DNA from 4 places in the Lysinibacillus sp. Ag94 genome. Region 4 is predicted to be linked to each of the others. Evidence: riboswitches for the same ligand, from Rfam matches in the RefSeq annotation. Region 4 holds a riboswitch; each other region holds the start of a gene.
What was found. A riboswitch is a leader RNA that binds a small molecule or an ion and turns the genes downstream of it on or off. The one in region 4 is predicted to bind cobalamin.
Positions count from the first base shown of each region.

Region 1 (5,365 bases), 960 kb from region 4:
TTGGATTATAAAGCGCAATAACAAAATCCGCCATCGCTGCCGCTTCTACTCTTTTTGCAATTAAATTCCAAGGTGTTAAATGGTCACTTAAACTAATGGTACAGGCGTCATGCATAATTGGAGCACCTAGTAAACTCGCACACGAATTAATAGCTGAAATACCTGGAACAATTTCTACCTCGATACCAGTGGCTTCTGTCCAGCCTAGCTCGATTAATACCTCATACACTAATCCTGCCATTCCATATACGCCGGCATCTCCACTGGAAATGACCGATACGATACTTCCAGCCTCTGCTTGACGTACCGCTTCCTGTGCACGTGAAACTTCCTCCGTCATACCAGTACTAATAATCGACTTTGCACTAACTAAATCCTGAATAAGTTCAACATACGTTTTATACCCAATGATCATATGACTTTGTTGCAGTGCCTCTACAGCACGAGTCGTAATATGTTTAAAGTCTCCAGGGCCAAAGCCAACTACGAAAATCTTACCTTTTTGCGCCATGTTGTTACCCCTCTTTCACCTTTTCAATACCTTTAATGGCTGTTGTTTGTGCTGTACGGTGTAGCGTGCCTTCACGCAATGTAAAGACATGCTCATTATGTAACGATTCATGATTTAAATTTTGTACGAGTGCCTTCGCATGCTCTGTTGTCGGGATACGGTACCAATTCCCCTGAGGATATGCAATGACAACACAAGCATCTTTACATCTGCCATTACAGCGAGTTCTTGTCGTATGTATTTCCTGATCAAGTGCCAGCACCTGTATTTCGTCACGGATCGCCTGTGTAATATCCTCAGCATCTTTTTTCATACAGCTACTACCATTACAAATAAAAAGATGTGTTTTCATGCCCTCTAAATTCCAAGTTGTCATAGTCGTTCGTTCTCCCCTCATTTGCTTTTAGGAAAAAGAAAAACCTTTACTCTAGACGAAGAGTAAAGGTTTAGTAGAAGCCAAATAAAAACGAATATATACAGGTACTCGCTTTCGCTTCAACTTCTCCCTCCGAAAAGTTTGCATGCATCATCACATAAGCAGGTTTCCTGACTTAAGCTTCCTTTTACTTTCGCACCTTCCTAGTTTTCACTAGTGGCATCCACGATTTCATCAGCTATTACAGTAGCGGGGGCTGTATCGGACTTTCACCGATTTCCCTATTATCTTGAAAATAATCAAGCACTTATGGACGTTTTATATGAATTTTTTAATATATCAATTATGCCTCGGCATAATTGCGTGACAGCCGCCGGAGGCTTTACCTTCTTTCAGCAGGTACAGGTGTTTTGATACCCGTTGAAAAGAACTTAAATCAGCATTCATCTCACCATCTATACAGGTAGGAGGCTTCTGTAGCTTACGCTTCACTTTCGCTACAAAAGATGTTCGCTGAAAGAATTTTCATGTAATTGAAAACTGTTTCTATCATAGCTTATTTTTTAAAAATTTCAATATTACTTTCTTAATTTGTGACAATTTTTTTAAAATTCTAGAGAAAAACGCGACATTTCTTTTTGATTTATCTAAATTTTCGACATAGACTATTAATTTTAAATTTTTTCATAAAAATCATAGCATAAATATGGAAATTCATGTTACACTTTGTCGTGAAATCTCACAACTTCATCTTTTATCGGTGCGAATTGTTCAGCTTTTCGCTTAAAAGGGAAGCCGGTTCAAGTCCGGCGCGGTCCCGCCACTGTACTAGGGAGTTTTATAGAAAAAGTCACTGTCCAAAGGATGGGAAGACCTATAAAACGTTGAACTAAAGCCAGGAGACCTGCCGAAAAAAATGTGATCGTTTCAACCTACGAGGATGGGTGTGCGGCTTAGCAGATTAGAATTTTATTTGCTTTTTTAGCTATGCACTTTTCCATTATCGGAGAAGTGCTTTTTTCATTCAGCAGAGACTCCATCTCAAGGTGGTAGATTCGTACAGATATGGTTCCAACCGGGCTAAAACACCTACTGAATGAAAAGAAAAGCCTCTGGCGGATGTCACGGACTTTGAAAGGAATGCACAATTCAAAAATCCGGACGAATTATTTTCTGTGTGAAAGCAAAGCGGCAGCTACAAATGTTTTCTGTAGCGAAAGCAAAGCGGCAGCTACAAATGTTTTCTGTAGCGAAAGCAAAGCGGCAGCTACAATTACGCCAAGGCACATTGGATCGATCGCATACTAATTCGAAATATTTTAAAGCCAGGAGGAGAGATTCATGAAATTTTCAGGTTGGAAGCTTAGTTATTTCTTATTGGCATTTTTATTCGTGCCAAATCGTGCATTTGCGATGCATATTATGGAGGGCTTTTTGCCAATTGAATGGGCGATTTTTTGGTGGGTCGTATCGATTCCATTTATTATTTTAGGATTACGTTCTATTCGAAAAACCATTGAAGAAAACCCTGAAACAAAAATGATATTAGGGCTATCGGGTGCCTTTGCCTTTGTACTATCTGCCTTAAAAATTCCTTCTGTAACAGGGAGTTGCTCGCATCCAACTGGAGTTGGACTTGGAACAGTTCTTTTTGGACCATTAGCAATGAGTGTCATCGGGACAATCGTATTATTATTCCAATCTTTACTATTAGCACACGGCGGGCTTACAACATTAGGGGCAAATACCTTTTCGATGGCCATTATGGGCCCTATAATCGCTTACTATGTATTTAAGGGCTCACAAAAAATGGGATTATCATTTTCAGTAGCCGTCTTTTTAGCAGCAATGCTTGGTGATTTAGGTACATATGTTGTCACTTCAGTGCAACTAGCTCTTGCCTTCCCTTCTGAGGTCGGAGGCTTTATGGCTTCATTCACAAAATTTGCTGGTATTTTTGCATTAACTCAAATTCCTCTTGCTGTTAGTGAAGGAATTTTAACAGTGATCGTCATGAACTTCCTAAAAAAATACAATGTGAGTGAATTAAAGGCTCTACGTGTTTTCTCAACAAAGGAGGCACACTAACATGAAAAAAAACTTACTGCTCTTAGCCATTGTTGTGTTCCTAGCGATTATCCCCCTATTTATTCAAAAAGGTGCAGAATTCGAAGGGGCTGATGGTGAAGCGGAGGCAGCAATTAGTGAAATTGATGCTAACTACGAGCCATGGTTTGAAAGCTTATGGGCGCCACCAAGTGGTGAAATCGAAAGCTTATTATTCGCATTACAAGCTGCTATTGGCGCTGGATTTATCGGCTATTTCATTGGCTTAATGCGCGGCAAACATAAAGAGGGTTAAGCGATGTTACTCATTGATAAGTATGCTTATTTAAATAAATTAGCGACTGTTCATCCGCTAGAAAAAATGACGTTATCCCTTGGACTACTTATATTGTCGCTTATCATGAGAGATGAACGAATTTCACTCATTACATTTTTTGTGATGAGTGCTTTTATCATTTTAGGTGCAAAAATCCCTGCTAAATATTATGTTAAATTGCTATTGCTTCCCGGATTTTTTTTACTATCAAGTTTAGTGTCAATTTTAATTTCTATAGTGCCAACAACTAGCACGTTACCAGCGTATATTTGGTCATTTTCACTTAATAGTTGGACGATTTTTATCGGCAGAGCGAGCCTCGTGACAGCACAACAGCTTTTTTTCATCGTCCTTGGCAGCATTAGCTGTTTGTATTTTTTAATTCTCACAACATCAGTCCACTCTATTTGTTACGTGCTACGACAATGGCGAATTCCAACTCTATTTGTAGAGCTAGTAGAGCTGACGTATCGTTTTATTTTTATCTTTTTAGATAGTATGCAAAAAATTCATCTTGCCCAGCAGGCTCGTCTAGGATACAGCTCCCCTATGCAGTGGCTTCGTTCGGTATCAATGTTAATTGCAGCTTTATTTGTTGAGATGTTCCAACGCAGTCGTGAACTAAACAATGCGATGGAAGCCCGTGGTGGCGAAACTGTTTATTGGCAAAACGATGTTATCTATAACACAAAAAATTGGGTAGGTATTGCTACTATTTTTATACTGCTCATCATTTATGGAGGTTTTTTCTGATGACAGATTTATACTTTGATTTAACACATTTATCCTACGCTTATGCAGATGGAACTTATGCACTAACAGATATTACACTTCAAATTCCAAAGGGGAAAAAAATCGCTTTACTTGGTCATAATGGAGCTGGAAAATCAACGTTATTTCAGCATTTAAATGGTATTTTGAAGCCTACCGCTGGAAGTATATCCTTTTGTGGCAATGACCTGAACTATAGTAGAAAAGCATTAAAACAATTACGCCAACAGGTTGGTATTGTTTTTCAGGATGCCGACAATCAGCTTTTTTCTGGCACAGTTAAGCAAGATATTGCATTTGGTCCTTTGAATCTTGGCTGGACAACTGAAAAAATTGAAGAGAAAATTGCGTGGGCCGTCGCTCAAACCGAAGTCGAAGCATTGCTAGATAAACCGATCCATTTTTTAAGTGTTGGACAGAAAAAACGTGTCGCAATGGCCGGAGTACTTGCAATGGAACCATCCGTTTTATTATTAGATGAACCAACAGCTGGACTAGATAATTATTATAGTGCACAAGTTTTACAGTATTTAGAAACGCTAGAGAACGGTGAACGAACAATTTTACTGGCAACACATGATATTGCATTAGCCTATGAATGGGCAGATCAAATAATCGTGATGGAAGCTGGGACAATTATTTATAATGGAGATCCAGTTTCTATGTTCTTCCAAGATGATTTACTTGAAAGAGCCCATCTTGAACGACCATGGGTCTTTGAAATGGCCGTTGCCTTGCAAAAGAAAAAGTTATTTAAAACAAACATTAAAATGCCTCGTTCGAAGGCAGATTTGCACAGACTTCTTGAGCAGCTTTAAGATAATTTGTTCATAGTTAATTGAATCTGTGCTCCTACTCCCATTTCACAAATCGAGTAAAATGTTTCGACCTCTCTTCTACATATTTTTATAACGGGATAAATATGGTAAAATATAGAATGGTGCTTTTGGAAAAATATATACTTATTACGAAACTTTTCTAACAGTCATTCGTATTAGTATAGATGTCACAAATATTTGGCACACTCAAGGAGGGAAAACAGTTGAAAAACTGGAAGAAAAAATCAGTTGCTTTAGTAGCATCTGCAGCACTAATGGTTCCTGCTACTTCTGCCTTTGCTGAAGCGCCACAAAAAACAGCAAAGAACCAAGAGTTAGTGAAAGTAGCTAGCAATAAGGATCAAACATCTAAGAATCAAAAAGAATGGATTAGTCAGGATACGATTATCGTCAAACATTCCGGTCTTGATAAGAATGTGCACAAAAAAATTGGCGCAAAAGTGATCCGCTCTATTCCTTCATTAGGATACGATGTTATCCAACTG
Region 1 is NZ_CP096780.1:2,833,148-2,838,512, forward strand. It holds gene cobJ (precorrin-3B C(17)-methyltransferase) at 1-511, opposite strand, end outside; gene MY533_RS13115 ((2Fe-2S) ferredoxin domain-containing protein) at 516-887, opposite strand; cobalamin riboswitch at 1,030-1,213, opposite strand; cobalamin riboswitch at 1,629-1,814, shown strand; gene MY533_RS13120 (energy-coupling factor ABC transporter permease) at 2,229-2,975, shown strand; gene MY533_RS13125 (energy-coupling factor ABC transporter substrate-binding protein) at 2,977-3,249, shown strand; gene cbiQ (cobalt ECF transporter T component CbiQ) at 3,253-4,023, shown strand; gene MY533_RS13135 (energy-coupling factor ABC transporter ATP-binding protein) at 4,023-4,859, shown strand; gene MY533_RS13140 (S8 family peptidase) at 5,084-5,365, shown strand, end outside.
Region 1: another riboswitch for cobalamin. It lies ahead of MY533_RS13120 (energy-coupling factor ABC transporter permease); the one in region 4 lies ahead of metE (5-methyltetrahydropteroyltriglutamate--homocysteine S-methyltransferase).

Region 2 (5,365 bases), 680 kb from region 4:
ATTCATCACCCGGACGTAGCACGCCGAATAAGCTAAGTGTAATTGCATGTGTACCAGAAATAATTTGCGGACGTACAATGGCAGCCTCCGCTCCAAAAACCTCTGCATAAACTCGTTCTAGATTGTCACGCCCCTCATCATCATAGCCATAACCATTAGACGGGTGCAGATGATAGTCACTTACTTGATGCTTTCGGAACGCGGCAAGCACTTTTTGTTGATTGAAGAACGCCATGTCTTCTACCTTTGCATGAAAAGGGCGTACCTTTTCTTCTATTTTAGCAGCTAATGCTAGTGTTTCTTCTGATAAATTGGTTGTAAAAGTCATACTGTTCTTCTCCATTTCACATTTGTTCAAATCCTATCTTAACAATTTGTGAGCTTGCCTGCAAAGCTTGCTAATTTCATTAGGCACTAAGATCAGGACTCGGCATAATTACGTGACATCCAACGAAGGCTTTCATTTCTTTTTAGCTATGCTTTTGCGACAGGCACAGGGTGTTTGGATACCTTTAAGTAACTTAAATCCGCATTCATCTCATCCACCTATAGTGCTGGGATATTTCTGTAACTGCCGTTTCACTTACGTTACACAAAACATTTGCTGAAAAGAAGTTGAATTACGAACTTAAAGTTTTAATTCTGCTATAATAAAATATTTAGTATCTGATAATTCCAAATCATAAGTCGATGCTTTTTTTTGCGAAAACTTGTAGATACAGTAACTAATCTACAACAACATAAAATGATTTATTCACATAAGGGGTGAAAGGGTTGGCTTGGGAGGTTTTTAGTATCATTGGCACAATTGCCTTCGCAATTTCCGGGGCAATAATTGCAATGGAGGAAGAATACGATTTATTCGGTGTATATATACTCGGTATCGTAACTGCTTTTGGTGGTGGAGCTATACGAAACTTACTTATAGGTTTACCTGTAACAACACTGTGGGGGCAGGATAGAATGTTCCAAATTGCCATTGCAGCTATTACGCTCTTTTTTTTATTTCCACATCGACTCATTCAGCATTGGCATCGTTGGGGCAATGTCACTGATGCTATTGGATTATCGGCATTTGCGATTCAAGGTGCCCTTTATGCTGTGAAGCTCGACATGCCTATTAGTGCCGTTATTGTAGCTGCTGTCTTAACAGGGTCAGGTGGTGGAATTATTCGTGATTTATTAGCTAGACGACAACCATTAGTCCTCCGCGATGAAATCTACGGTGTTTGGGCAGCACTAGCCGGGCTTATCATAGGACTTCAACTATTTTCAGGGGATATCTTTTTATATGTATTATTTGGTGTGATCACAGTACTAAGAATACTTTCATATATGAAGAAATGGCGTCTACCGTTACGGAAGTTGAATAGAGCATAGTTAAACTGTTGCATAATAAAAGCCCAAATCTGAGAATTTGGGCTTGAATTTTTAAATTCATTTTTCTTAGCGGTTCTATCCATCACTTTGACCGTTCTATTCAACGACTTCGGCTGTTCTATCCACGATTTTGATGGTTCTATCCACGACTTCGGCTGTTCTATCCACGATTTTGACGGTTCTATCCATGACTTCGTTTATCACACACCGTGATCTGCAAATAAAGTTACTTTTTCAACAGCAACATTGCTTCTTCTAAAGTAGCCATATTTTTCATCATAGAGCATGCTGCGTCCAAAATAGGAAAGGCTAAAGCTGCACCAGAGCCCTCCCCCAATCGCATATTCATCTGTAACATCGGTTCAACTCCGAGCATTTCAGCGGCAATTTTTGCACCTGGTTCTTCAGAGGCATGCGAAGGAATGATATAGTCTTTTACGTTAGGTTCAAGTTCGTAAGCGATAAGGGCAGCGATGGTAGAAATAAAACCATCAATAACAACAGGTTTACGATATGCAGCGGCAGCAAGTATCACCCCAGCCATAGCGCCTATTTCTAATCCACCAACTTTTGCAAGAATATCTATAGCATCATCGCGATTTGGTTTATTTAATGCAATAGCATCATAAATGACTTGTACTTTATGCGCTATTCCCCCTGGTCCAACACCTGCACCGAAGCCTGTCACTTCATTCGGATGACATTCACGAAGAACCGATAATATGGCAGCACTCGGTGTTGTATTACCAATACCCATTTCACCTGTCCCGAGTACATTTATCCCATTTTTTATTTCTTCCGTAGCTACTTCAATTCCTACTTCAATAGATTGAATGGCTTCTTCCCTTGACATAGCAGGGCCCTTTGCCATATTGTCTGTGCCATATTTAATTTTTTTTACAATAACACCAGCATCAAGAGGAATATCTTCTTTTACGCCAATGTCAACTGTAACAATTTTTGCATCTGTGATTTTTGCGATAGCACAGACACCAGTTCCTCCTCTAGGAAAATTTAATGTTTGAAAGACTGTCACATTTTGTGGATTAGATGTAACCCCTTCATCACAAACTCCATGATCTGCTGCACAGACAATAATTGCTTTATTAGCAATCGCAGGAAATAGTTCGCCTGTAATTCCGGATAGTTGCACAGCAAGGGCCTCCAGTTTCCCCAAGCTTCTAGGTGGCTTGCAAAGTGCATCTATGCGTTCCCGTGCCTTCTCCATCATTTTGTAGTCAGCACTTTGAATGTTATGAATCGTCTGTTGTAATAATTGCATTGAAAATTTCCCCTTTCTTTTTTGCCCTTGTAACTTGAAGAATGATTTAGAGAAAAAATAAAAAGCCTGTAGTTTATTCCATAACAAATAAACTACAGACTTTTCCATCATCTATATAACCGAAGCAGATAGGCAGGTCTCCTGGCTCAATTTCAACATTTCATAGAACCTTCCCAGAACGATGCTAGTGGCATTCTCTATGAAACTCCCTTTTACAGTGGTGGGACCGCTAAAGCTTTTCACTTTATTCCCTATTCTCCCGCAATGGGCACCTAATGCTTTTATGCAATTACTTTAAATCTACGTCAAAGTAGTTTTTGTGTCAATATATTAGTGGAATTGCATATTTCTTGCAAACTTTTCTTAGTCACATCAGGCTCTACACCTTTCAATTTGATATGGCTATTTTCAACTCTTTATGCTCCGTATCCGAAAAAGCTCCCTACTGCCAAAAAGGCATTAGGAAGCTTCCTGTCCATCTATTGTTGTGATATCGTCTTTGTTTTATCCAATTCACTCAGAAATGTTGCGCTGAGCAAAAGAATAGCGCCGATTATTTGAAGGGTTGCCATTTTTTCTCCTATAATCATCGTCGAAATCACTAATGATGTTAGTGGATCAATATAGCTTAATATAGCTATACTTTGCCCTTTTAGATGACGCATTCCAAAAAAGAACAGATAGAAGCCGATTCCAGCATGGACAATGCCCAATGCGATCAGTAAACTAATTGATTTTATATCGATTTGCATTACTTGGAACCCATTAGTCCCAAAAAGGTAAAGAGCAAGGAATAACGCTGCTAAAGCAAGTTGAATAATCGTATTATCAGGCTCTTTTAATCCACGAATATACTTATTGGTGAATGTTACTACTGCATAGAAGCAAGCTGCAATAAGGCCGTAGACAATACCAATATAATGTTCGTTTGTTTCGGTAGTTTGGCTTTGAACGATAAAATACAGTCCTACTAATGCAACACAAACATAAAAAATTTTTTTCAATATTATTTTTTCTTTTAAAATGATAGGTGACAAACAAATCACTAGTACTGGAGCAAAATAGTAGCTTAGAGCTGCATTGGCGATGGTTGTTTCCTTGTACGCCTGGAAAAGGAAAATCCAATTACCACATAAGGCAAAGCTCGAAAGTACCAACGGCCATTTATTTTGCAAAATAGTTGTTTTCGTAAATCTTTCTTTTTTAGAAAGGAACACCAATAGTAAAAAAACAGAGCCAATGAGACTCATCCAAAAGGCAATTTCACTTGAAGGCAACTTAATATATTTTGCAAAAACACCGACAGCTCCAAAAATAATCATTGATAATATAAAAGATAGTTTTCCGCTCATTTCTAATTCCTACTTTCTACATGTATATAGTGTTCGATATACAGTAGAATCTATTGAGAATTAGCAAGCTTTTATTGAATGCCTAAACAGCAGATTCTACTGTAAAGGCATTGTTGGAGGTGCTATTGTTCGATACATATGAATCCCTCCTTGCATATTGCAATCATAACACATTTTACCAAACAATAACGAACTCCTTCAATTTTATATCAACTCGAATGTATAAGAAAAACCCTCGTCTACATTAAATAGACTAAACTAATAAGAGGGTATTATAAGGACTTCCATGCCAGGATTGAAACATTACGAGAACAGCAATCACAAGTACCTACACCCAAACAAGTAATACATCTGTATTTACAGTTTCTAAAAAAGTGGCTAAACGGAAAAATGACTAGACAAAGGATGTCTAGTCATTTTTCATAGTTGTACCTTTTGATTCTCACAATAATTACAACACTCCATTAAAGAGGTGTTTGTATTTATTGTTCATTATTTTGAAAGGTGTTCTTCCCCATCTTCATTAATAATATAAGCGTGAGCATTTGCGGCTTCTTCAATTTCATTAAATGCCCAATGTGTTGCTTGAGTATCTAAGAAGCTTGGTTTTGTGACACCATGTAATGGACCACGTTCAAACATACGGTTCATCATGACAACCGCTTGCGCACGTGTTAGGTGCTCGTCTGGTGCGAAGCTTCCATCTTGACGACCGTTAATAATGCCGGCGGTACGGTTTGCTTCAATAATCCATTGTGCCCAATGACCTTTTGTATCGTTGAATGTTAACTCTACATCTTCTTCTATTTGTAGGTGCTTATAGTTCGCAACCACTGTTGCCATTTGTGCACGTGTAATGTTCTCGCTTGCACGGAAATTACCATTCATATCCCCGTTCATAATGCCTCGCTCTTTCACAAATGCAATAGCTCCTGCTGCATAATGATTACTTGGAATATCTTTGAATGGTGCATAATCTACTGTTTGGTCATCTGTGTAGCCTAAGATACGTGCAATCATCGTTGCTACTTGCGCTCGAGTCACGTTTTTCTCAGGACCAAACGTACCATTCGGGAAGCCTTTAATATAAGCCTCATGCTTACTTACTGTTGATTTCTCGAATTGAATAACTGTAAATGTGCTAAACTTGTCCACTGTGAAGCGTAAACCAAGTTCTCCATTAGGCATTGTCACCATTACAGGGAATACAACTTTTTTCTCGCCATCCGAATGTTCAATAAACACCGCAAGACGCTCTAAAAATGCTTGTCGTTCTGCTGAGGCTGTTGGCACTTTCAAGCCTTTTAGTGGTAGTGTCACTTGTACCGAACGACTAGGCATATTCGTTTCA
Region 2 is NZ_CP096780.1:1,196,643-1,202,007, reverse strand. It holds gene MY533_RS05295 (methionine gamma-lyase family protein) at 1-328, opposite strand, end outside; gene MY533_RS05290 (trimeric intracellular cation channel family protein) at 775-1,380, shown strand; gene cobT (nicotinate-nucleotide--dimethylbenzimidazole phosphoribosyltransferase) at 1,607-2,662, opposite strand; cobalamin riboswitch at 2,776-2,953, opposite strand; gene MY533_RS05280 (DMT family transporter) at 3,142-4,014, opposite strand; gene MY533_RS05275 (DUF8202 domain-containing protein) at 4,507-5,365, opposite strand, start outside.
Region 2: another riboswitch for cobalamin. It lies ahead of cobT (nicotinate-nucleotide--dimethylbenzimidazole phosphoribosyltransferase); the one in region 4 lies ahead of metE (5-methyltetrahydropteroyltriglutamate--homocysteine S-methyltransferase).

Region 3 (5,365 bases), 2.2 Mb from region 4:
ATGCTCCCTTACCTTTTTTTTTAAATTCTTTTAGTCGATTACAGATGTCATTATCGAGCCATAATGGGCAAATGTTCTTGTGAAATATTACAAAAACATTACAAAACAGAATTTGGGTCTAATGGTAAAGCAGTTAAAAACGTTGTTATGTAGAATAAAATGTAGTTTTGTAGAATTTAATAGAATTTACATGAATATTACAAGAATGTTGCGAGTTTTACTAAACGATTAAAAAGCCGTGAAATAGTATAAAAGTTATGCTAATAATGCTAAACTTTAAAAGGCTAATAAAATATAAGAGAAAATAAAAAAATCGTTCCAGTGATGACATTAAAATACTAAGAGCGAAATTGACTAATGAAGGGAAAGAATAACGTGGGTAAGCGCAATAAATGGCGTAAGTCGATGGTGCTAGCATTAGCACTAGCTGGCGGCTTATTATTTAATACAGTTCAACCAACCGTAGTGCATGCAGAAGAAACATCTCAACAAATGATTGATAAGAAAGCTAAGATAGATACAGAGGTTAAAAAGCTACAAGAAGAATTAACTAAACTACAAAAAGAGATCGATGAAAAAGTAAAAGTATTTAACAAAGTACAAGCAGATATTAAAGAAGTTGATGCAGATATTGTAGATACTAAAAAACGTATTGAGCAACGTTCAGCGATTTTAAATGATCGTATGGCTGCATACCAAGCTCAAGATAATACTGTGGGCGTTTATTTAAATGCTGTTCTGGAAGCAAAAAGCTTTGCAGATTTAATGGACCGTGTCGTAGCGGTAAAAACATTAATGGATGCTGACCAAGAGTTAGTAGATCAACAAGAAGCGGATAAAGCTAACTTAGAGAAACAAAAAACAACATTAGATGAAAAACAAAAAGAGCTTCAAAAGCAATTCCAAGAGCTTCAACAAAAGGAAAGCGAAATGGAAGTAAAAAAAGCTGAAAATGAAGCGAAATCTCTTGCATTAAAGGCACAAATTGCAACGAAACAAGAAGAAGAACGTTTAGAAGCAGAACGTAAAGCAGCAGAGGAAGAAGCAGCTCGTTTACGTGCACTTCAAGCAGCTACTCCAGTAGTACAAGCAACAAATAACAACGTTAACAATAATACTAGTAACAGTAATACTAGCAACGCTAACAATAGTGGTAAAGCGAACAATGAAAAAGCACCACAAAAAGTCGTTGTTGGTTCTGGTTCAGGTACTGCATCTTCAGGTGATGCCATTTCAACTGCAAAGCAATTCTTAGGCCGTAGCTATGTTTGGGGCGGTAGCAACCCATCAACAGGATTTGACTGTTCAGGTCTTGTACAATGGTCTTACAAACAAGCAGGCGTATCTTTACCACGTACAGCATCACAGCAATATTTAGCAACACAACGTATTTCAGCAAGTGAAGCACGTGTAGGTGACCTAGTATTCTTCAGCTATGGATCAGGCATAGCGCATGTAGGTATTTACTTAGGAAATAACACGATGATCGATGCTCAAAATAAAGGTGTTGTCATTGAATCACTTGATTGGTGGAATCAATATTTAGTAGGCTTCGGTCGTATTCAATAAGCCCTACTATTATATAGACGATTTAAATAGCGAAAAGGTCATCCTTGTAAAAAAAATTACAAAGATGACCTTTTTTATTATTTGACGGTATTTAAGGTCCTCCGAGTAAAAATCATATAGTCGGATATAAATCCATTAATTTAAAGCTCGACTACGCGATGAATAATGAGTAAAATAACATCTAAGATGAATAAATTTACATAAGTAGATATATTTACTACTATATTACCTGTTACTAAAATGAAAATAGAGCCGATGTAAGGTATAGCATCAATTATCCATATAAATGATTGTCATCTTTATAGCCGAAAGAAATGTTTTCTTGCATATTGATACTCATTTCTGATAATTTTGAAATATAATTAGAAATCTCACTTTGAAATTAAACTGTTTGTGACTTTAGTTTCGTAGTAGTAAAGTAACGAATGATGGAAATTAATACAACAAGTTTGCCATTTTTGCGTTCATAAAGGTAGGGATGAATCATGGAAAAAGAGATTTTGCAACTTTTTAGTAATTTAACAGAGCGTGACCTTGATATTCAATACAAATCATACGAAGAATTAATGAAAATTATGCAGGAACCAGTTGATTGGACATATTCAGTTTGGGAACAACTTGTTCAGGCTCTTACATATAGAAATGGACATGTACGTGCAAGTGCTGCACAATTTTTATGCGCATTGGCGGCAAAAAGTGATCCTGAAGAAAGAGTATTAGAGGACTTCTTAAAGATTTGGGCAGTAACGTATGATGAAAGAACAGAAACTGCGAGGAAAACTTTGCAGGCGATTTGGAGAATAGGCTTAGCAGGGCAGGTACAAAGAGATTTAGTCGTGTCATATTTGGCTAAAAGATTTCAAATATGCTTAGACGAAAAGCACCCGACATCGATACGCTATGATATTATTGTATCTTTTAAAAAGCTATTCGATGAAACGAAAGACCCGAAATTACTAGAGATTGCACAGCGATTAATTGAAGAAGAAGAAGATGGTAAATACAAAAAGAAATATAAGAATGCCATCGGTTAAAAGCTGTAAAATAGCTGTTTTTGCGCAAATGCTTTCGTTGAGAGCTAGCTTTTATACCATCTATCTATGAAATATAATACCTGCACGAGCATATGAAATGCCCGTGGGGTAATGAAAACACCCGCGTGCATATGGTGATACCTGCATGATCTTTACCCATCGTATTTGTTTATTCTAATTCCACATCTATTTTTTCCTATTAATCTATGATAAACTGCATAACAAGTGAATAATTCTTGCAGAATAAGGGTGCTGAACTATAGCATAATCGGGAATTCGGTGAAAAACCGAAGCTGTTTCCGCAACTGTAAGTACAGTGAATCATAAAGATATACCACTGTCGAATGAGCTGATGGGAAGGTTTTTTATGACGCACAACATGATTGAATGTAGTGAACTGTACAAGCCAGGAGACCGACCTTTGTTTGAACGTATGATAACTCTTCGGAAGCTAGGAGAATATGCGGCAAATACATAGGCTATGCTGTGTCTATATGACACTATTTATGTTATTTTCGTTGTTTCCTTAGGAATGGGAACAACGTTTTTTTATGTACACTATCTTTCACCGGAAGAAATCCTAAGAAGGTGTGAATAAAGTAGAATTTTCCACGAAGGAAAGCGGGGACTTAGATTTGAAAAAAGATGCACGTTACTCTTGTTATCCATTTATGCGTGAAAAGGCATCAACGGTAGATTTTGAAATTCGAACAGATAGCCTGACAACACATATTGGCGTCGCTTTAGCGGCGGTAAAAAAGGAAACAGTGGAGGTAGTAGCAGATGATTTACTAGCCATTTTACCAATGGCTTACCATGTAAATGGGTCAGTACGAGGTAAATTGGCTGTAACCGAAGATAATTTGACTTGGCTAAGTGATCGCTATGATTTCTATGTTAGTCATGTAAAGGATGAAATACAAAACTTTGTATTACCTCAAGGGACAGGGGCTGCTACTGCATTACATGTATGCCGTAGTGAGGCGAAAAAATCCTACCGTGTTTTGCACAAAGTATCTGAAGAACGGGAAGTACCTGCTATTCTCTTTGACTATTTAGGATTGCTAGCCAATGTGTTTTTCGTAATGGCTGTCTATATGAATCAGCATGCTAGTATTGCTGAAATACCGTTTATTAGTAAGTCATACCCGATGAAAAAGAAAAAGGAGAATCAATGAAATGAAGAAAATGTTTAAGCTACAATGGCTTTCTGTGTTGATGCTGGCCCTTGTATTAGTTGGCTGCGGCACGAAAGAGGATACAAAAAAAGAAACGGTTTCTAAGGAAGATCAACAAGTTGAGAAAACTACTAGCTATAAAGTTAAGGATGACCGTGGTGTAGAAGTAGAGTTTAATGCAGTTCCTAAAACTATTGTTTCATTACAACCGAGTAATACAGAGATTTTATTTGCGCTAGGTGTGGGAGATAAAATCGTAGGTGCAACGGAGTATGATACGTATCCAGAAGAAGCGCAAAAAATTGAGCGTGTTTCTGATTCTGTAAAATTCAACAGTGAGCGTATTTTAGCACTAAAGCCAGACGTCGTAATTGCCTATACGACTGGTGGAGATGAAGAAAATTTAAATGCATTAAAAGGCCTTGAGGATGCAGGTATTAAAGTGTTTGCCATTCAATCAGCTAAATCATTTGATGATGTTTATGGGGATATCGAACAAGTCGCAACGGTTATGGGCATCAAAGATAAAGGCGACAAGTTAAATGAAGATATTAAAGGTAAAATTGCCGATGTCCAAGCGAAAGTTAAAGATGTGAAAGAACCGAAAAATATCTATTTAGAAATTAGTCCAAAGCCAGACATCTATACAGCTGGTTCTGGTACATTCCAACAAGAGATTTTAAATGCTGCAAATGTTAACAACGTTTTTGCTGACCTTAAAAGCTGGGTCAAAGTATCTGAGGAAGATATTATTGCGAAAAATCCAGATGTTATTTTAACAACAGTAAACTATGTGAAAGACCCAGCGGCAGAAATTCTTTCCCGTGATGGATGGAATTCAATCACTGCTATTCAAAATAAAGCGGTTTATTCAATAGATACTGATATTTCAAATCGTCCAGGTCCACGAATTGGCGAAGCAGTTGAGTTAATCGCAAAAGCAGTATACCCTGAGTTATTTAAATAGTTTTATTGAAAAAGCGTATGTTGAAGCTGTCCTATATGGGCAGCTTTTTTGCTGATCGGATAAGGTGGATAACTGCTCCGCTTTGATGAAGAAGTGAACGGATGAAGTGGATAACTGCTCTGCTATGATGAAGAAGTGATCGGGTGAAGTGGATAACTTCTCCGCTTTGATGAAATAGTGAACAAGTAGGGGTGGATAACTGCTCTGCTAGATGAAGAAGTGATCGGGTGAAGTGGATAACTGCTCCGCTTTGATGAAGAAGTGAATGGGTAGAGTGGATAATTGCTCAGCTATGATGAAAAATGACCAGGTGAAGTGGATAACTGCTCCGCTATGATGAAAAATGAACGGGTGAAGTGGATAACTGCTCAGCTATGATGAAAAAGTGACTAGGTAGGGTGGATAACTGCTTAGCTAGGATGAAGAAGTGATCAGGTATAAGGCCACATTCTCCTCCTCAATAAAGCACTCAAATCCCTCTTATCGCTCGAAGTAGTATATGACATTTCCTAGTGTGAAAATTGGTATTATATCGGATTGTTTTATAATATAGAAGTAAGAATGCTTGCTAACAGAGAGAGGTGCAGTGAGTGAAACAGTTTGATATGAAGATTGTT
Region 3 is NZ_CP096780.1:4,282,093-4,287,457, reverse strand. It holds gene MY533_RS20230 (C40 family peptidase) at 358-1,569, shown strand; gene MY533_RS20225 (hypothetical protein) at 2,055-2,603, shown strand; cobalamin riboswitch at 2,834-3,041, shown strand; gene MY533_RS20220 (hypothetical protein) at 3,239-3,781, shown strand; gene MY533_RS20215 (ABC transporter substrate-binding protein) at 3,783-4,748, shown strand; gene MY533_RS20210 (tyrosine-protein phosphatase) at 5,339-5,365, shown strand, end outside.
Region 3: another riboswitch for cobalamin. It lies ahead of MY533_RS20220 (hypothetical protein); the one in region 4 lies ahead of metE (5-methyltetrahydropteroyltriglutamate--homocysteine S-methyltransferase).

Region 4 (5,365 bases):
GAATCGAAAATTTCTATATGATGTTCGGCTAATACCTTCTTCCAATGTTCTATATTTTCAACTTGATAAGCAATATGAGCTTTTGTCGTTAATCTATCAAAGCCATCCTCTGTCCCCACATGTACCTCTTTATTGCCGACCTGTAACCAAAATCCACCTCGTCCTTTCAACGAATCAGGCTTTTCAAGTTCATGTAGTCCTAATACTTGACAGTAAAAATGTTTCCCTTTTTCTTCTTCACCTTTTGGAATTGTTATTTGAACGTGATGTAAGCCTATCACCATTTTTCCCACTCCTTTAATTGTAATCGATACTTACTTCTAGGCTAATATTGTCAAATCCTTTAATTTGACGAAGGAATAGTTTTTTCTCACGAATGTGGCCTTTGTAAAACCAGTCATGACAAATAGGGAACAAGCCCATAATAGCCATGAGGCGAAATATCGATCTAAGACAGCCGATAAATTGGGAAACATATCGTCGAAGACTAATAACACGACTGCATCGATAAGCATTCCAGGTAATGCGATGCAGATTGCAGCCAGTAATCGCTCTGTACCTTTTATTTTTTTATAGAATAAATCGGTATTGTCGCTAGCCAAACGATTGGAAAAGCTACAATGTAAGTAGCTATCATGAGGAGAGGTTCTTTAAAGGTAAAAAAGTAATGCCCTATCAATCGAAACACGGCACTTGCTACAAACCAAATGCCAAAACCCCAGCATAAAAAGAATCGCATAGTGTTCCTCCTCTAATTATTTTCCTAGACGATGCAATGTCTCAAGGATTTTTTCTAATTGCTGATAAAATATAGCTACATCGAAATCGTCCCGCATCATCACTTGTATGGCCAAGCCATCAATTAGCGCGTTGAAAAAAATGCTCCAAGTTTCCATCGACACACCATCAATTGGTGATGTATCCCATAATTTATTGAAAATATTGCGCAAATGTTCATTTTCGGCCGCTAAAATTTGTCCTATTTGCTGTCTAATAGTCGGGTTCGTAAAGCCATAGACGATTAAGGTAAAAAATAATTTATGATAAAAGGCATCATTTTCATATCGACTTTTTGCAGAGAGAAGAGCAGATTGAATCATTTCTTGATCGGTCGTCAAAATCTCATGCCAAGAATTTTCACAGATGTCTTGAACTATTTCGAGAATGATTTGCTCTTTTGATTTGAAATGATAATAAATAGTTCCTTGTGTTACACCAGCTTGCTCAGCAACAGCCTTTAAGGTGAATTTTTCAATCCCTTTTTCTACTAAACTGTACTTGGCAGCCATTAATAAATCTGACTTTTCGATACCAGTAGGCTTTGCCATTTATTGACACCCCCATTGTTATTAGTTAGTTAGATAACTAACTTAAAAATAACAAAATATACACTCATTTACAAGGGGTATTTTGGTAATTAGATGTGTGGGGCTCCTAAGTGTTGGATTGAAATATGGAAATAAATCTACTTTTCTGAAAAATGTGTGTTATAGTAAAACATAATTAAATAATGTGTAAGAGTTGGTGCCAAATGAAAGTTTGGCTTAAAAGGGAAGTCGGTGCAAATCCGACGCTGTCCCGCAACTGTATATCGGAGCAAATCACAATTGCCACTGGGAAACTGGGAAGGCTGTGAGGCGTGTTGATGAGAAGCCAGGAGACCTGCCAATTTCTAGTACACACCAAATACCTACGTGGAAATAGGTGGTGAGATGTGACCGTATCGGCCCTGTGCGACAAAGAATCATGCGATATTTTGTAACAATTTCGTATTGTTTTTTCATAGCTATTTTTAATTTGCGATAACAGCCATTTTCCAAAAAAAGGAGAGTGGCTTTTTTTTACTTCTTATTAGAAGTTAACGCCTCTGTTACGGAATCAGAAAGAAGAGCGAAATGACCGACATCATGTCGGCCCTCGTACTGGGCTCAAGCACATAGGCCGATTCCGGACTCAATAATGCCGAGGCATAATTAATGAATAGGAGAGATGAACATGATTTATACAAGTACTATAGTTGGTTATCCGTATATCGGAGAAGATCGTGAATGGAAAAAGGCTTTAGAGGCTTTTTGGAAAAATGAGCTTTCAGAGGGTGAATTTTTGCAGAACTTAAAGGATATTCGTCTAGCCCGAATTACCAAGCAGCTTCAACTCGGAATAGACCTGATAACTGTTGGAGATTTCACCCTTTATGACAGAATGTTAGATACGGCAATGATGTTTGGCTTAGTTCCAAAGCGCTTTGATTGGCAGGGAGGCAAAGTTGATTTACAAACATACTATGGGGTAGCTCGTGGTAGTAAAAAAGCCGTGGCTAGTGAGATGACGAAATGGTTTAATACAAATTATCATTATATTGTGCCAGAATACGATGGACAAGCTTTGCAATTAACAGAAAATAAAATCTTGGCGGATTTTTTAGAGGCTAAGGAAGCGTTTGGTATTACTGCAAAGCCTACATTGATTGGCCCTTATACATTTTGTCAATTAACAAAAGGCTATGACAAAATATCGCAGATTACATTCATTTTAGCATTACTACCACTTTATACGCATGTCATTAAGGAGCTCGTGGATGCAGGTGCACAGTGGATTCAATTAGAAGAACCACTTCTTGCCACAACATTAGATGAAGCGGAAGTTAAACTTGTTCAAGAAATTTATACACAATTAGCTGTCTCAGTACCCGAAGCTAAAATTATGCTACAAACCTATTTCGAATCATTAACAGCGTATGAGTCAATTGTAAAACTTCCTGTTCGTGGGATTGGGTTAGACTTTGTGCATGGCTACGGTAAAAACATGGAGGCATTACGTCAATTTGGCTTCCCAAAAGATAAAATATTGGCTGTTGGTATTATTAATGGAAGAGATATTTGGCGTTCCAATCTAGCAGAAGTTAGCTCAACTATTAAAGCTATTGAACAGCTAAGTGACGCAAAAGAACTATGGATTCAATCTTCATGTAACTTACAGCATGTTCCAATTACGACTACACTTGAAACGAAGCTTGAACCAGTTCTTAAAAATGCCCTCGCCTTTGCGGATGAAAAATTAGTTGAAATTATAGAAGTAACAAAATATTTACAGGGCCAAGACAGTCCCTCAAATTACAAACTATCGGAAAGTATGAAGGCGATTGAAGCTTTGAAAAATCATCCGATTCGTCAAAATAAAGATGTTCAAAAAGCGGTTCAAACAGTGTCGATACAAGACTTTGAACGCCATAGTGATTTTAAAGCACGGCAAAAGATTCAACAGCAAGCATTGCAATTACCACTGTTCCCAACGACAACAATTGGGAGCTTTCCGCAATCAGATGAAGTCAAACGTACACGAAGTGCATGGCGTAAGAAACACATTACAAATGAGGATTATGCAGTATTTGTAGAACATGAGACAAAGCGTTGGATTACTATTCAAGAGGAATTAGATATCGACGTTCTTGTGCACGGTGAATTTGAGCGCACAGATATGGTTGAATATTTCGGCGAAAAACTAACAGGTTTTGCATTTACGGAAAAAGCCTGGGTTGTTTCATACGGTTCCCGCTGTGTGAAGCCACCAATTATTTACGGTGACGTTGCATGGGATGCACCGATGACAGTCAAAGAAACAGCCTATGCCCAAAGCCAAACGAAACGCTATGTAAAAGGTATGCTTACGGGTCCTGTGACAATTTTAAATTGGTCCTTTGTACGGGATGATATTTCTCGAAAGGATGTAACGTATCAGATTGCTTTGGCACTTCGAGAAGAGGTGAAAGCACTTGAAGCTGCAGGTATTGCAATTATTCAGGTTGATGAACCAGCATTACGAGAAGGCTTGCCGCTCCGTAAAGAAAATTGGGGAACGTACTTAGAGTGGACGGTAAATGCTTTTAAACTTGCTACATCTAGCGTGAAGGATGAAACACAAATCCATACACATATGTGCTATTGCGAGTTTAATGATTTTATCGAGCCAATTAGTGCATTGGACGCTGATGTTATTTCCATCGAAACGTCACGTAGCCATGGCGAGTTAATTTCTTCTTTGCAAGTCAATCCGTATGAAAAAGGAATTGGGCTAGGCGTTTATGATATTCATAGTCCACGTGTACCGAGTGAAAAGGAAATGCTAAGCATAATGCAGGATAGTTTACAGGTTTTATCAAAAAATCAATTTTGGGTGAATCCTGACTGTGGTTTAAAAACAAGGAAGGAGCCAGAAACGATCTCAGCATTGATGAATATGGTAGCAGCAGCAAAAACACTTCGTCAACAAGTACAACAATCTACATTTTAAGATCTAGTTATAGTTAAAAAGTCTGAAAGCATTTTTCAATCATACAAAAGAGTCCTTGCTATAAAATAACTAAACAAAAAACAGAAGAAGAACCCCGTAATAGTGCCACGTATAGTAGGGTATATTGTGCGGAGATAAGAAAGGGGTTAATCCCTAAATCATTTGTTTAATGACTTTTTGGATAACCCCGAATTTTTACTCGTTAATGTTGTGGAAAATAGTCTTGGCTGATTTTCATTATTTTAGAAGCTGAGATAAGAATTTCTTCATTTGCTTTAAAATATGGGTCTAAAATATTGTAAAAAGATCACCATATTTCCCCTTATTTTATTAAGTGCTTGATACTCTTCATAAAGTTATATTAATCGCTTACTATAGGCCTCACTAACAACTCAAAGTCAGACATGTATTCTTCAAATGTTTGAGGCTTTTCAAACGGATTAATCAGGTATTATAAAATTGTAGGCGTAGTTTAGTTGGACAGAATAGATTTAGATAAAAAAATACAAAAGTGGAGGAATTTTATGAAAAAAGGAAAGCAACCACTAGTTATTGCTATTGCTGCGGTTTCTGGCGGAGGAAAAACGACTATATCGACGCACCTAAACGAAAGATTACAAAATTCTAAAATACTATTTTTTGATGAATATGATTTTGATGGTCCTGATGATATTATCGATTGGATTGACAATGGAGCTAATTATGATGAGTGGAACTTGGCTCCTCTAATGAGTGATTTAGAAGTATTACTAACTGAACCTTTAAATTACATAGTGATGGACTTTCCGTTTGCCTATAAACATTCTAAAACAAGTAAATTCATTGATTTTACTGTGTTTATTGATACTCCTTTGGATATTGCTATGGCACGTCGAGTATCTAGAGATTTTAAGAATAGTACTGTTGAGAATATTTTAATGGATATGGAGGGGTATATTTCACAAGGAAGGCGTGGATATCTAGAGATGTTAGAAACAATAAAACCGAATTCTGATATCATTGTTGATGGGACTTTACCCGTCTTCGAAATTGTAAGTATTATTTCCCAATACATAGAACAAATTGATTAACAGTT
Region 4 is NZ_CP096780.1:1,877,533-1,882,897, forward strand. It holds gene MY533_RS08475 (VOC family protein) at 1-284, opposite strand, end outside; gene MY533_RS08480 (DUF5367 family protein) at 321-602, opposite strand; gene MY533_RS08485 (hypothetical protein) at 563-739, opposite strand; gene MY533_RS08490 (TetR/AcrR family transcriptional regulator) at 756-1,328, opposite strand; cobalamin riboswitch at 1,506-1,685, shown strand; gene metE (5-methyltetrahydropteroyltriglutamate--homocysteine S-methyltransferase) at 1,996-4,290, shown strand; gene MY533_RS08500 (nucleoside/nucleotide kinase family protein) at 4,815-5,360, shown strand.